Regions from separate parts of the Arthrobacter sp. CDRTa11 genome, predicted to be linked through region 4. Evidence: riboswitches for the same ligand, from Rfam matches in the RefSeq annotation. Region 4 holds a riboswitch; each other region holds the start of a gene.

Region 1 (3,645 bases), 1.8 Mb from region 4:
TCCCACTTCACGGAACTGAACCGCAACAGCGGCCGCACGCCGTCGGACTCCGACGCCCTAACGTTTAGCATCACGCCCCAGATGCACAGCACCGAAACTGCGCACATCATCGACAGCGTGGCCATGCACCGGCTCGTGGCCCGGAACGCGCTGCGCCTGGGCGGTGGAAGACCACTCCATGTGGGGCCGGTGACGCTCCTGCCGCGGTTCAACGCGGTGGCGACGTCGGGCGATGGCGCCGAGGCGGAGGCGGACGAACTCCAAACCCACCCGTTCACTGCGGCCTGGACCCTTGCCAGCATCGGCGCCCTGACCATGGACGGAGTTGCATCCGTCAGCTACTTCGAGGCGACCGGCTCGAGGGGCATCTGCGACGACGCCGGCCGGCTAAACCCTGCGGGCGAACTCCTGAAGGAACTCGCGGCCCTCCGGGGCAACCCTGTCCTTGCGGTGGACGTACCGGCTGCTGCACCGATCGGGGACATGGCGGTGACTTTGTACCCCGTGCAGTCTCCGGGTGGCCTGATGATTTTCGCGGCCAACCTTTCCGGGGGTGCGGCTGAGATTGACCTCCAGTTGCCTGGGTCCGTAACTGCGGGCGCCGGAGAATGCACAGCCTTCGGGCCCGGCGCCGGCTCCGTCATCACCTTCGGTACCCAGGACGACGGCGACCCCTCGCTGGGTCTGCTGGCGCTCGGACCCTGGTCCGCCGGCGTCGTGCGTTTTCCGGCACCCAGTTGACCGCCTCGACTTTGCTGCCGTTTCCGATGGCGGCGCCACCTTAGCGAAAGGAGACCCGATGGGTCTGCGTCTTGAAGGAAAAACTGCCCTGGTCACGGGAGCTGGTTCGGGGATCGGCCTCGCCGTTGCCCACCGGTTCGTCACCGAAGGAGCCGCTGTCTACTTCGCGGACATCAACGTGGAGGCAGCCGAAAAAGCCGCGGCGGCCTCCGGGTCCGCCGCCAGGTCCCTGCGCATGGACATCTCGGATGAGGAGAGCGTGGCCGCCGCCTACGCTGCTGTGGCCGAAGCCGGACACCTTGACGTGGTGGTGGCGAACGCCGGTGTGCAGCTCTTCGGCCAGGACGCCAAAGTGGGCGACCTGGACCTCGCGGTTTGGGAAAAAACAGTCAGCATCAACCAGCGCGGTGCATTCCTCACCCTCAAGCACGCCGTCCGGGCCATGGAAGGACACGGGGGGTCGATTATCTGCACCGGCAGCCCCACCGCCGTTGTGGCCTGCGGCCAGACGTTCACTGCCTACACGAGCTCGAAAGCCGGGGTCCACGGTTTGGCCCGCGTGGTCGCCGCCGACTATGCGCACGCGGGAATCCGCGTCAACATCGTGGTCCCCGGCTATACCGAGACCCCGCTGGTCCAGGCCATCGCGGACGACCCCGTCAGCCGCGCCGGCCTGGTGAATTCCACCATGCTGGGGCGTCCCGGGACGGCTGCGGACGTGGAGGGCATCATGGTCTTCCTCGCCAGCGACGACTCCGCCTACGCCACCGGGGGAATCTTCACCGTGGACGGCGGCCTGACGGCCCTGTAACTCGCGCATGCCCACCCGATGCGCGGTGAGCGGTTCTGGCCCGCATAAGCGGTGCCGGCCAGCAACGCTTATGCGGGCCAGGGCCGCCTATGCGGCTGGAACGCGGAGTGTTTGTGCAGCATTTCGAAACGGTTCGTCGTGATTCTGTCGGCATATGCCTTTGCCCCTACACTGAGCTCAGGTCATGAGCGCCAGCGCCAAGCCCCGGCTCGCTGGCCGGCAACCCTCCATCCGCGGTGGGGTGCCCCGGGTGAGGACCTGGCTGTCCGGCACCGGCCGGATGGCAAGCGCGGCCCGTGGTGCTCCCAGCATGCCCCGGGCCCATGTCATAGGAGCCTTGCATGTCCAACGGATGGTCCTTCGAAACCCGCCAGATCCACGCCGGGCAGGAGCCGGATTCTGCCACCGGCGCCCGGGCACTGCCCATCTACCAGACCACGTCCTTCGTGTTTCCCAGCGCCGAGAGCGCAGCCAACCGCTTTGCATTGGCCGAACTGGCACCGATCTATACGCGCATCGGCAACCCGACCCAGGACGCGGTTGAGCAGCGGATTGCCAGCCTCGAAGGGGGACTGGCAGCGCTGCTGCTCAGCTCCGGCCAGGCGGCGGAGACATACGCGGTCCTGAACATCGCCGAAGCCGGTGACCACATCGTGGCCAGCCCCAGCCTGTACGGCGGAACCTACAACCTCTTCGCCCATACGCTGAAGAAGTTCGGCATCACTGTCACGTTCGTGGCGGACCCGGACAACCTGGACCAGTGGCGTGACGCGGTGCAGCCGAACACCAAGCTCTTCTTCGCCGAAGTGGTGTCCAACCCCCGCCAGGATGTCCTGGACATTGAGGGCGTATCCGCGGCCGCCCATAAGGCAGGAGTTCCGCTGATCGTGGACAACACGCTGTCCACGCCGTACCTGATCCGTCCGCTGGAGTGGGGCGCGGACATTGTGGTCCATTCGGCCACCAAGTACCTGGGCGGCCACGGTGCAGCGATCGCTGGTGTCATCGTCGACTCCGGCAAGTTCGATTTCAGCAAGGACCCGGAGCGGTTCCCCGGCTTCAACACCCCGGATCCCACATACAACGGGCTGGTATACGGCCGCGACCTTGGTGAGGGCGGCGCCCTAGGCGCCAACCTGTCCTACATCCTCAAGGCACGTGTCCAGCTACTGCGGGACCTGGGCTCGGCGGTGTCTCCGTTCAATGCCTTCCTCATCTCCCAGGGCCTGGAGACCCTGAGCCTGCGGGTGGAACGCCACGTGGCCAATGCCGGCGAAGTGGCCCGCTGGCTGGAAGCGCGTGACGACGTCGAATCCGTCGCCTACGCGGGCCTGCCCTCAAGCCCCTGGTACGAGCGTGGGCGCAAGTACGGCCCCAAGGGGACGGGAGCCATCGTGTCCTTCAACCTTGCCGGCGGCGCCGAGGCGGGCCAACGGTTCGTGGACGCGCTGGACCTGCACTCACACGTAGCCAATATCGGGGACGTCCGGTCCCTGGTCATCCATCCGGCCTCCACCACCCACAGCCAGCTCTCCGCGGAGCAGCAGGCCGTTGCCGGCGTGACCCCGGGACTGGTCCGCCTCTCCGTGGGCATCGAGCACATCGATGACATCCTGGCAGACCTTGAAGCCGGCTTCCGTGCCGCCAAGGAGGCCAGCGGCGCCTGATCCGCTGGCGCATCAGCGGCGGCAAGCCTGGAAGTGGTGATACAAAATCTCGACAAAGCTCAAGGGCCTGAGCCCGGTGCGATACTGGGCTCAGGCCCTTGAGGATTGGGAAGGGCCACTGAGCAGGAGCGAAACGTCTTCTTTCGCCATGCGCATGATCTGCTGCATCGACGCCGCTAGCGGATCGCGGCTTCAGTGATGGCTGATTCTTCCAGGCCCCAGTACTCCAGGCACTCCTTGTATTCCGGGGATTCCAGGACGGACTGGATGGCCTGCTGCAGTGCGGGTGTAAACGCTGATCCCTTCTTCAGTGCCATGGCGACGTTGGTGTTGGTGCGGGTATCCATCCTGGGCTCCAGGATGTGGAAGCGGTTGGGTTGCTGCTCGTTGGCCCAGGCCAGGGCGCTGGCGTCGTAGAAGACCCCG
Region 2 (3,645 bases), 1.5 Mb from region 4:
CTGGTGATTGGATCGGTGCTCATCCCCGGTGCCAAGGCTCCCAAGCTTGTGAGCAATGATTTGGTTTCTCGAATGAAGCCCGGGAGCGTCCTTGTGGACATCGCTGTCGATCAGGGGGGCTGCTTCGAGGACACGCGGCCCACTACGCACGAGGAACCTACGTTCCGCGTACACGATACGGTGTTCTATTGTGTCGCCAATATGCCAGGTGCGGTTCCCAGCACTTCCACCTACGCGCTGACGAACGTCACGCTGCCGTACGCCATCGCCTTGGCAAACCTGGGCGTCAAAAAGGCCCTCGAAAAGGACGCGGCACTGGCCGCCGGGCTCAATATCGCAGCAGGCAAGGTCACGAACAATTCGGTGAGCGACGCCCATGGGCTTGAGCTCGCTCCTTGGTCGGAACTCGTCAACGCCTAACGCTTTTCTTGGTCGCCTGCCCCGCCCCGCACGAGGGGGTGGGCAGGCGACTCCGGCTGGCAGGGCTGATGTAACGACAAGGCCATACTGCTCCTCGCTACCAAATGCCCTCATACATGATTCTGAGGTGAGCCCCTGCAATAGGCTGGTTCCGCTATTGGCGCTTACGGTTTGAACGCAGATTTGGTTGCCCAGATGCAGCGACGTGCGTAGGGCAGCGAGGTTTTGAACTGGGCTACGAGCAGTGTCACATAGCCACCTTTTTTGGGGCTGTCTGACAGCAAAACCGTGGCGCGCTCCGAAACAGGGCTCTGCCCCTTCTTCTGGCGTAGGCCTGGTTCGCTGGGTTCCGTCCGGACTAACCGGTTGCCTGGGCTGGCCCAAGTTGACTACCCGCGGCGGCCGTAATTCTTCCCTTCCCGCCTGGCGCATCTGACCTAACCAACGTATCGATCACCACCAAGATAAGGACTCTTTCCCATGAACGCAGCAGGCGGACGTCTCGTTGTAGACGTTCAAACCCGAAAGGAATTGGACTCTGCCCTGGATCAAGCGGTGGACCGCCTGAAGCCGGCGGCCATGTCTGAACGCATTGGCATTTCGGTGACTCGGCTCGCTCCGGGCCGCTATGAAGCGCGTCTGAGTTGCGACGTCCCCCCCGGCGTGATTATCGAAAGGTGGGGGAGCCCGCTGCAATAAGCGGGTGGCAGAAAGTGTCGCAGTTGCGCCGGTCAGCGGTCTGTTGAATATCATCTCCCCGGTGCCTGAAGTACCGTGCACACCGTCTGACGGCGAGACCAGCGCGAAGCCTGCGGCAACCTTCGCCAGAAGTGGCAGTGGCGCAGACGTCAGCCCCGTCAACCATTCTTGATGGCGAAGGGGCAGATAAAAGGCTGGCGAAAGCAACGCGATGGCGGAACTTGAGGCATTTATGCGCCCCTTCCGGAGGAGAAGGCGGGGCGTCGTGGCATTTCAGATGCTTTCGGATTTACCGCACCCACAACAACTAGATCTGCAAGGTCATATCCGTCGTAGCCGTCCCCGAAACAGTCCGGTGTTCCTACACTGGGGACAGGTTATGAGCGCCAGCGCCAAGCCCCGGCTCGCTGGCCGGCAACCCTCCATCCGCGGTGGGGTGCCCCGGGTGAGGACCTGGCTGTCCGGCAATGGCCGGATGGCAAGCGCGGCCCGTGGTGCTCCCAGCATGCCCCGGGCCCATGTCATAGGAGCCTTGAATGTCCAACGGATGGTCCTTCGAAACCCGCCAGATCCACGCCGGGCAGGAGCCGGATTCTGCCACTGGCGCCCGGGCATTGCCCATTTACCAGACCACGTCCTTCGTGTTTCCCAGCGCCGAGAGCGCGGCCAACCGTTTTGCCCTGGCCGAACTGGCGCCGATCTATACGCGCATCGGCAACCCCACCCAGGATGCGGTGGAGCAGCGGATCGCCAGCCTCGAAGGAGGCCTGGCAGCGCTGCTGCTCAGCTCCGGCCAGGCGGCGGAGACATACGCGGTCCTGAACATCGCCGAAGCCGGGGACCACATCGTGGCCAGCCCCAGCCTCTACGGCGGCACCTACAACCTCTTCGCGCACACGCTGAAGAAGTTCGGCATTACTGTCACGTTCGTGGCGGACCCGGACAACCTGGACCAGTGGCGTGACGCTGTGCAGCCGAACACCAAGCTCTTCTTCGCCGAGGTGGTGTCCAACCCCCGCCAGGATGTCCTGGACATTGAGGGCGTCTCCGAGGCCGCCCATGAGGCAGGCGTGCCGCTGATCGTCGACAACACGCTGTCCACGCCGTACCTGATCCGGCCGCTGGAATGGGGCGCGGACGTTGTGGTCCATTCGGCCACCAAATACCTGGGCGGCCACGGCGCAGCGATCGCAGGCGTCATCGTGGACTCCGGCAAGTTCGATTTCAGCAAGGACCCGGAGCGGTTCCCCGGCTTCAACACCCCGGACCCCACCTACAACGGGCTTGTCTACGGCCGCGACCTCGGCGAGGGCGGCGCCCTGGGCGCCAACCTGTCCTACATCCTCAAGGCACGCGTCCAGCTCCTGCGGGACCTGGGGGCGGCGGTATCCCCGTTCAATGCCTTCCTCATCGCGCAGGGCCTGGAGACCCTGAGCCTGCGGGTGGAACGCCACGTGGCCAACGCCGGCGAAGTGGCCCGCTGGCTGGAAGCGCGTGACGACGTCGAATCCGTCGCCTACGCGGGCCTCCCCTCAAGCCCCTGGTACGAGCGTGGGCGCAAGTACGGCCCCAAGGGGACGGGTGCCATCGTGTCCTTCAATCTTGCCGGCGGCGCCGAGGCGGGCAAGCGGTTCGTGGACGCGCTGGACCTGCACTCACACGTGGCCAATATCGGGGACGTCCGGTCCCTGGTCATCCATCCGGCCTCCACCACCCACAGTCAGCTCTCTGCGGAGCAGCAGGCCGTGGCCGGCGTGACCCCGGGACTGGTCCGCCTCTCCGTGGGCATCGAGCACATCGATGACATCCTGGCAGACCTTGAAGCTGGCTTCCGTGCCGCCAAGGAGGCCAGCGGCGCCTGACCAATGGCCTGTAGCTGGGGCTTTTAGCGGACCTTGCGGGGAGTTCTAGCCGGCATAGAGTAGAGCCGCTACGCGGTCCGTGCATACCGATTTTGGGAATTCGTGGCGGTCTAGAGTTCAAACCCCGGATAAAGGCGCTAACGAGGCAGATGCAACTCCGGCCAGTGCTTGTCATGGCGAGCCGCGCAGCAGGCTATGACAATTATTCCTGGTCATCGATACTGAAAGAGTCTGCCTGCGCGCGTCCAAGAGGGTACGCCATGTCGTCCCGTGTGCGTTGCGGCAGTGTCTGGGGGCCCGTCATGACCACATATGCGATGCAGGGCTTGTCGCCGATGTTCCTGTAAGCGTGGGTGCAGTCAGAAGCGAAATATATCGCGTCTCCCGTATCCAAGCGGTGGGATAGTCCGTCAATAGTCATTTCCAGGATGCCGCTTTCGACCACTACATACTCTGACCAACCAGGTTGATGGGGCGGATATGTACCGCCGTCAACACCAGCCTCCATTTCGAGCCGGCCCATTTCGAAATTGACGTTCTCAAGTACTGGAGATGTGACCCTGCGCCAAAAGCCCGGTTTTCGTCCGCGTCGTTCTGGTTCCTGGACGATCTTCTGATCTTGGCGTCGTATAACGGATACTCTGCTCTGCGTCTGACTGGCCAG
Region 3 (3,645 bases), 2.4 Mb from region 4:
TCCGCGGGATACCCGGGCCGGACGCGCTGGTAGTGCTCGCCGCCGTCCTGGAAGCTCTGTGCGAGTTCCCGACGGCGTCCGTGGTCAAGTTTGGGGCCACCCCGTGCCACGCGCGGCCTCCTTCGCCTGATGCCCTTGGGTATCTTTCGAATTTACCGCACGGGCGCGTACCGACGAACCAGGCCTCCAGCAGGCCTCACGCCGGACCTTTGAAAGGGGTGCACTTCAGTCTTGGGCGCAGGTCAGTCTCAGATGCAGTTCAGTCTTGGGCGCAGTCAGTCTTCGATGCAGGGAGCGGCGCCCGCGGTGCCGGGGGTGTTCGGCGCCCACGACGGGTAAGTCCGGGTGTCATTGGCGGGGACCCAGCGGCCGGCGTCCACCACGTAGTCCCAGCCCAGGCCGGTGCGTCGCAGTTCCTCGATGCCTGCCAGCAGCCGTTGGGCGTCTTCGAGGCGGGATCCCAGTCCGAAGCTGGCCCGGAGGGAGCCGGAAGGAAGACCAAGGCGTTTGAGCAAGGGGTGGGCGCAGAAACGGCCGTCACGGAGGCCGACGCCGTGCTCGGCGGACAGATAGGCAGCCACCAGTCCCGCGTCATAGCCGGCAACGGAGAAGTTCACGACGCCGATGGTATCGGTCTCGGGGTCGGTGTCCTTGAAGATCTGGTGGACTGTGACGCCGTCGATCTTCTCAAGGCCTTCCACCAGGAAGGACCTGATGGCGGACTCATGGGCATGCCAGCGGTTCTGGTCCAAGGCGGCGATGACCTGGGTGGCGCGGGCAAGAGTGGCTGCGCCCAGGACGTTGGGGGAGCCGCCTTCATGCCTGGCCGGGCCGGTGGCCCAGCTCACGCCATCCAGCCTGGCTTCCCGGACAGCGCCGCCGCCCGCCAGGTGGGGAGTGCCGGCGTCGAGCCAGTCCGGGCGGCCCACCAGGACACCTGACCCAAAGGGCGCATAGAGCTTGTGGCCGGAGAAGGCCAGGTAGTCGACGTCGTCAGCGGCGATGTCGATCCGCCGGTGCGGTGCAAGCTGTGCGGCGTCCACCACGATGCGGGCGCCGTGCTCGTGGGCCAGTGCCGCCAGTGCCCGGATGGGCAGGATCTCGCCGGTGACGTTGGACGCACCGGTGACGGCCAGCAGGCTCACCCCGCCCTGTTCCAGCTCGGCACGGATAGCCTCGACGGTACCGGTGAGGGTGTCGGCGGCGACGACACTGCGGTGCGGGACTCCCTGCCACGGCAGGAGGTTGGCATGGTGTTCGATGTCGAGATACAGGACGTCGCCCAGGTTGCGCCCGTCGGTGGCCGGAAGGCAGCCGGCCAGCAGGTTCAGGGAATCAGTGGTGTTACGGGTGAAGATGACGGAGTCATCCGGACGGCCGCCAACAAAGTCCCTGACGATGCTGCGTGAGTTCTCATAAACCGAAGTGCTGATCTGGGATGCGTAGCCGGCACCACGGTGGACGCTCGCGTAAAACGGCAGGATCTCGTTGAGGTAGGCAGAAACCACGGAGAGGGCCGGCGCCGAAGCACCATAGTCCAGGTTGGCGTACCTGGCGTGCCCGCCCTGGATCAGGGGAGCCTGGATCTCCGCTCCGGTGACGGCGGAAAGGGGACGCCCGGCGATGGCAAGGCGATCAGCGGACAGTGCTGTTGATGTGCCGGGCCGTGCCTGGGCAGCGGTATTGGGGGAGACGGTGGCAGTTGTCACAGAGACCTCACTCTGAAAAGGACTCCCTGTGCCGGGAATCCGCGCTTGCCGCATCCGTTCCGGACCGGCCTGGTCGTCACCCGGGGCACCCCACCGCGAATGGAGGGTTGCCGGCCAGCAAACCGGGGTTTAGCGCTGGCACTCGTGACCTGTTAAGAGCGTAGGACATGGGCCGGGCGGGGAAAAAGCCGGGCCGAATGTTAAGGGTTTTGTTACGTGGCGTTGAAATAGGCCTACTCATCGAAGATACGACGGCGGACGCCTCCTTTTGGAGGCGTCCGCCGCTGATAATTCGGGTGATCAGGACGACAGGAGATCGTCCAGGCTGGGATTGAGTCTCTTCAGGACCTCCGAGTGCAGGATGGAGTTGGTGGCCAGGGCGTTGCCTCCGAAGGGTCCGTCCTCTCCCTCGAGGGAGGTAAACCGGCCGCCGGCCTCAACCACAATGGGCACCAGCGCCGCCATGTCGTAAAGGTTCAGCTCCGGTTCACAAGCGATGTCCACAGACCCTTCGGCCACCATGCAGTAGGACCAGAAGTCGCCGTATGCCCGGGTCCGCCACACATCCTCAGTGAGCTCCAGGAACTCGTCCAGGTTGCCCCGTTCCTTCCACCCGCCCAGGCTGGAGTAGGACAGCGACGCGTCCGAGAGCTTCGAGACGTCCGATACCCGGAGCCGGGTGGCGGCGGCGAGGGAACGGCCCATGTAGGCTCCAGCGCCCTTGGCCGCCCACCAGCGCTTACCGAGCGCCGGGGCGCTGACCACGCCAACCACCGGTTCGCCCTCGTCAACGAGTGCGATGAGTGTGGCCCAGACAGGGACGCCGCGAACAAAGTTCTTAGTGCCGTCAATGGGGTCGATGATCCACCGGCGGGAACCATGTCCGCTGCTGCCGAACTCCTCACCGAGCACGGCATCACGGGGACGGGAGCGGGAGAGCTGGCCTCGGATGGCTTCCTCAGCGGCCTTGTCAGCATCTGTGACCGGCGTCAGGTCCGGCTTGGTTTCGATGTGGAGGTCCAGGGCCTTGAAGCGGCTCATGGTCTGGTCGTCCACGGAGTCGGCCAGCACGTGGGCCAGGCGCAAGTCATCGTTGTAGCTCGAAGCGGGTTGGATCATGGTTCCAAACTACCGTCAAAGCGAGGCAGGGGCGGGGACATCGGCGTCCCGAACCGTTCCGACGCTCCCGGACACGGTCCGCTGAAGGCAGGAAAAGCGGCAAAAACCCGACGAACAGTGAGCGGATTCCGGCTGGCCGTACGTCAGCCCATGCTGCCGAGTTCCTTGGTTTCCTGGCCTTCCATCCGCGGATCAGTGCCAAGCAACCGCCGCAGTGATGCAAGCCGGGCTGCACCCGTGGAGCCGGCGTGGCCCTCGGCCACCCATGCGTCCAGGCCGCAGTTGACCGCGGCGGCGTTGTGCTTGCAGCCACGTTCGCACGCGTCTGTTCCCGGTTCGAGGTCCGGGAATGACCGGAGGATGCGGTCCGGATCCACATGCGCCAGGCCGAAGGACCGGATCCCTGGAGTGTCAATGATCCAGCTGCCCGCCGGCGCGTCAGTCAGTTTGAGGGCCAGGGCAGACGATGACGTGTGCCGCCCCCTCCCCGTCACCGCGTTGACGCCGCCGGTGGCACGTTCGGCACCTGTCAGCGCATTAACCATGGTGGATTTGCCCACGCCCGAATGCCCCAGCATCACCGTGACCTTGCCATCGAGGTGTTCACGGAGCTGGGCAACGGCATTACTGTCCAGCCGGGCCGACAGTCCGTCATCGGAACGCGCGTCGATGCCGGACGCCTCGGAATCGGCCGTGCGGCTGATGATCACCGGGAAATCAAGGTGCTCGTAGTTGGACAACAGCTCCGAAGGATCCTTCACGTCCGCCTTCGTGACCAGCAGCAGCGGGTCAATCCCGGCGTCGTAGGCTGCTACCA
Region 4 (3,645 bases):
CCGTGATGTCCTCGGTCCATCCTTCGAAGTACTCGAAGATGGGCTTGGCGTGGTGGAACTCGGTCTGGGTCATGGGCATTTCGTCGTGCCTGACACCGTCGACGTCATAGGCCACGCACACCGGGATCTGCTCGATGCCGGTGAGCACATCCAGTTTGGTGACGAAGTAGTCCGTGAAGCCGTTGACGCGGGCCGCATGGCGGGCCAGGACGGCGTCGTACCAGCCGCAGCGGCGGGGACGGCCGGTGTTGACGCCGAACTCGCCGCCCGTCTTCTGAAGGTACACGCCCATCTCGTCGAAGAGCTCCGTGGGGAACGGGCCGGCGCCCACACGCGTGGTGTACGCCTTGATGATGCCGATGGAGCGCGAGATCCGGGTGGGACCGATGCCGGAGCCAACGGAGGCTCCGCCGGCGGTGGGGTTGGAGGAGGTGACAAACGGGTAGGTGCCGTGGTCCACGTCCAGGAAGGTGGCCTGGCCGCCTTCCATGAGCACTACCTTGCCCTCATCCAGGGCCTTGTTCAGGACCAGTGTGCTGTCGATGACCAGCGGCCGGAGACGCTCGGCAAAGGAGAGGAAATATTCAACAATCTCCTCAACATCGATGTCGCGGCGGTTGTAGACCTTGACCAGGAGCTCGTTCTTCTGGCGGAGCGATCCTTCCACCTTCTGGCGGAGGATGGATTCGTCGAAGACGTCCTGGACACGGATGCCCAGCCGGGCCACCTTGTCCATATAGGCGGGCCCGATGCCCCGGCCCGTGGTTCCGATGGCGCGGCTGCCGAGATAACGTTCAGTGACCTTGTCCAGCACCTGGTGAAAAGGCGCCACCAGGTGTGCATTGGCGGAGACGCGCAGTTTGGAAGTGTCTGCACCGCGGGCCTGCAGGCCTTCAATTTCCTGGAACAGGGCTTCAAGGTTCACCACGCAGCCGTTGCCGATGATGGGAACCGCATTGGGGCTGAGAATGCCGGCCGGAAGGAGCTTGAGCTCATACTTCTCACCGCCTACGACGACGGTATGCCCGGCGTTATTGCCGCCGTTGGGCTTAACCACATAGTCGACGCGGCCGCCGAGGAGATCAGTGGCCTTGCCTTTTCCCTCGTCGCCCCATTGGGCTCCTACGATCACGATAGCTGGCATGGGATCCTCCCCCATTCGTTCGGGCTGCATTCCGGTTGATCCACCCTGGTGAGGCAGCAGGTGTTCAGCCGGAAGTCAACGCCGTTCATGAGAATGCCCCGACGGCTACAGTCTGGCGGGCACAGTTGCGGTGGCCTGCCAGGCAAGAGTTCGGGGCTCTTACCAGCCAAGTTTAGCGGATCCCCGGGTTTCTCTACTCGTTCGCAGCAGGCGGGCCCTGGGTTTCTTCGCGCCTGCCACCCGCCCATCCCATGAAACAAACCGGCTGAAACAAACCGGCTGAAATAATCTGGCGAAGTCTTGCCCGCACCCGGCAGATGCCATTAAGTGAGAGTACCCATCCGGAGCGGCCGAGAGACCTGGCTCGCTGACGCCGCAGCAACCACGGGTGCAGGGACAATCCTGTCCGCTGGTGCTACTGCCAGGACCGATGGAAAGGAAGTATCCATGTCCCTCAACACCGACTACATCCAGGTCACGCACGCAGGTTCCCTGCCCCGAACCCCGGAACTCATCGCCGCCAATGCCGCCAAGGAATCCGAGGGCATCACGCCCGAATTCCTGGAGCTGCTGGAGGCCTCGGTGGCGGATGTGGTCCAGCGGCAGAAAGACCTCGGCGTCGACATTGCGAACGACGGCGAGTACGGGCACACCATGTCCACTTCCGTTGATTACGGCGCGTGGTGGAACTATTCCTTCGCCAGGCTGGGCGGCCTGGAACCCACCGACGTGGACAGGTGGAAGGACCCCGTGGTGCATCGCTCGTCCCCGGGGCACATTGTGCTGACCTCGTTTCCGGACCGCCGGGACCGGCTGGCTTTCAACGACGCATACACCGATCCGTCCTCGGGCATCCTGGCGCACCGCAAAAGCGTGACGCAACCGAAAATCGCGGGACCCCTGACCTACACGGGGCATGACCTGGTGGCCTCCGATGTCACCAACCTCAAAAAGGGACTGGCTGCAGCCGGCCTGACCGAAGGCTTTCTGGCGTCCCTGTCCCCCGGTTCGTGCGCCAGGGTAGCCAACGAGTACTACAAGTCGGACGAGGAACTGCTGTACGCCTGCGCCGATGCCATGCGGGAGGAATACAAGGCCATCATCGACGCCGGCCTGACGGTACAGCTCGATGACCCCTCCCTCGCGGAAAGCTGGGACCAGATCAACCCCGAGCCATCGCTGGAGGACTACCTCAAATTCATCCAGCTGCGCATCGAGGCCACCAACTGGGCCCTCCGCGACCTGCCCCAGGAACAGATCCGCCTCCACGTCTGCTGGGGTTCCTGGCATGGGCCGCACACCACGGACATTCCGTTCGGGGACATCGTTGGATCAGTCCTGCAGGTCAACGCCGGGGCCTACTCGTTCGAGGCCGCCAACGTCCGGCATGAGCATGAGTGGCGGGTGTGGGAAAACACCAGGCTTCCGGAGGGCAAGGCCATCATTCCCGGGGTGGTCTCACATGCAACCAACGTTGTGGAACACCCGGATCTCGTCGCTGACAGGATTGTCCGCTTCGCCGAACTGGTGGGCCGGGAGAACGTTATTGCGTCCACGGACTGCGGGCTGGGCGGCCGTGTTCACCCGCAGATCGCCTTCGCCAAACTGGAGGCTCTCGGCGAGGGCGCCCGGCGCGCCAGCCAGCGTCTTTGGTAGGTGCAGCGATCCAGCCGCCCTGTGCCTTCCATCACGGGAAGGCCTTGGGCGCGCCTGCGTTTTGCGGGGCTTGCTAAACTGATAAGGACCGACCAGGAATCGGTCCACTCCACATTTCAAACCATCCCGGAACCTGCCGCGCCACGGTGCGCCCATTTTCCGGATTGGCAGCATCACCGAGCCCCGCAGGAGACATAGCAATACATGACAGCCCTGGCACCTGAATCTTTTCGCGAGCAGCTCATGAGCCGCCGTTACGAACCCAACGTCGCAGCCGTCAACGAGCTGTGCGATTCCCTGCAGAGCGTCAAGCCGGACACCCAAGTTCCCTACGTTGACCCCATGCACGACGTAGATGAATGCCGCATTATCAGCCTGTACTCGAACATCGGCGAAGCGGACAAGTCCGGATTCATTACCGCCGGCGACGACGACGCCGCCACCCGCATGCTGGGCGTCCAGTGGAAACTGGGCCTGCGTCCGGAGTTCGTGATGCCGTGGAACGTCCACCCGTGGCACACCCCTGGCGAGCCCAACGGCAAGTTCACGCCGGACCAGATCGCCTCCGGCCTCAAGCCGCTGCTCAAGTTCCTGGCCCTCGTGCCCCGGGCTTCCGTCATCGTGGCACACGGCACCGAGGCCAACCGCCTGGCCAACCTGCTGCTGAAGACCGAGGTGCCCCTGCTCTGGCGCCGCGGCCTGAAAACCTACAAGGTCCGTTCCCTCAGTGGCCGTGCCTTCGCCGGTACCCCGGCCCGGCAGGAACAGTATCTTGAAGAAATGCACGTGGCCTATGCGGATGCCATGGCGCGCACAGGCCTGACGAAGCCCAGCTAGTCCCCTCC

The links. A riboswitch is a leader RNA that binds a small molecule or an ion and turns the genes downstream of it on or off. The one in region 4 is predicted to bind S-adenosylmethionine.
Region 1: linked by a shared signal. The riboswitch ahead of F8G81_RS11445 (bifunctional o-acetylhomoserine/o-acetylserine sulfhydrylase) and the one ahead of F8G81_RS03420 (cobalamin-independent methionine synthase II family protein) in region 4 are both predicted to bind S-adenosylmethionine.
Region 2: linked by a shared signal. The riboswitch ahead of F8G81_RS10165 (bifunctional o-acetylhomoserine/o-acetylserine sulfhydrylase) and the one ahead of F8G81_RS03420 (cobalamin-independent methionine synthase II family protein) in region 4 are both predicted to bind S-adenosylmethionine.
Region 3: linked by a shared signal. The riboswitch ahead of F8G81_RS15590 (aminotransferase class V-fold PLP-dependent enzyme) and the one ahead of F8G81_RS03420 (cobalamin-independent methionine synthase II family protein) in region 4 are both predicted to bind S-adenosylmethionine.

Annotation. Positions count from the first base shown of each region.
Region 1 is NZ_CP044532.1:2,560,534-2,564,178, forward strand. Features, by position in the region: gene F8G81_RS11435 (hypothetical protein) at 1-741, shown strand, start outside; gene F8G81_RS11440 (SDR family NAD(P)-dependent oxidoreductase) at 800-1,552, shown strand; SAM riboswitch class IV at 1,733-1,848, shown strand; gene F8G81_RS11445 (bifunctional o-acetylhomoserine/o-acetylserine sulfhydrylase) at 1,894-3,219, shown strand; gene F8G81_RS11450 (transporter substrate-binding domain-containing protein) at 3,396-3,645, opposite strand, start outside.
Region 2 is NZ_CP044532.1:2,249,359-2,253,003, forward strand. Features, by position in the region: gene ald (alanine dehydrogenase) at 1-420, shown strand, start outside; SAM riboswitch class IV at 1,495-1,610, shown strand; gene F8G81_RS10165 (bifunctional o-acetylhomoserine/o-acetylserine sulfhydrylase) at 1,656-2,981, shown strand; gene F8G81_RS10170 (helix-turn-helix domain-containing protein) at 3,184-3,645, opposite strand, start outside.
Region 3 is NZ_CP044532.1:3,455,603-3,459,247, reverse strand. Features, by position in the region: gene F8G81_RS15595 (class I SAM-dependent methyltransferase) at 1-110, opposite strand, end outside; gene F8G81_RS15590 (aminotransferase class V-fold PLP-dependent enzyme) at 276-1,709, opposite strand; SAM riboswitch class IV at 1,746-1,859, opposite strand; gene hisN (histidinol-phosphatase) at 2,010-2,828, opposite strand; gene F8G81_RS15580 (ribosome small subunit-dependent GTPase A) at 2,972-3,645, opposite strand, start outside.
Region 4 is NZ_CP044532.1:726,465-730,109, reverse strand. Features, by position in the region: gene F8G81_RS03425 (adenylosuccinate synthase) at 1-1,144, opposite strand, end outside; SAM riboswitch class I at 1,479-1,581, shown strand; gene F8G81_RS03420 (cobalamin-independent methionine synthase II family protein) at 1,592-2,800, shown strand; gene F8G81_RS03415 (uracil-DNA glycosylase) at 3,005-3,637, shown strand.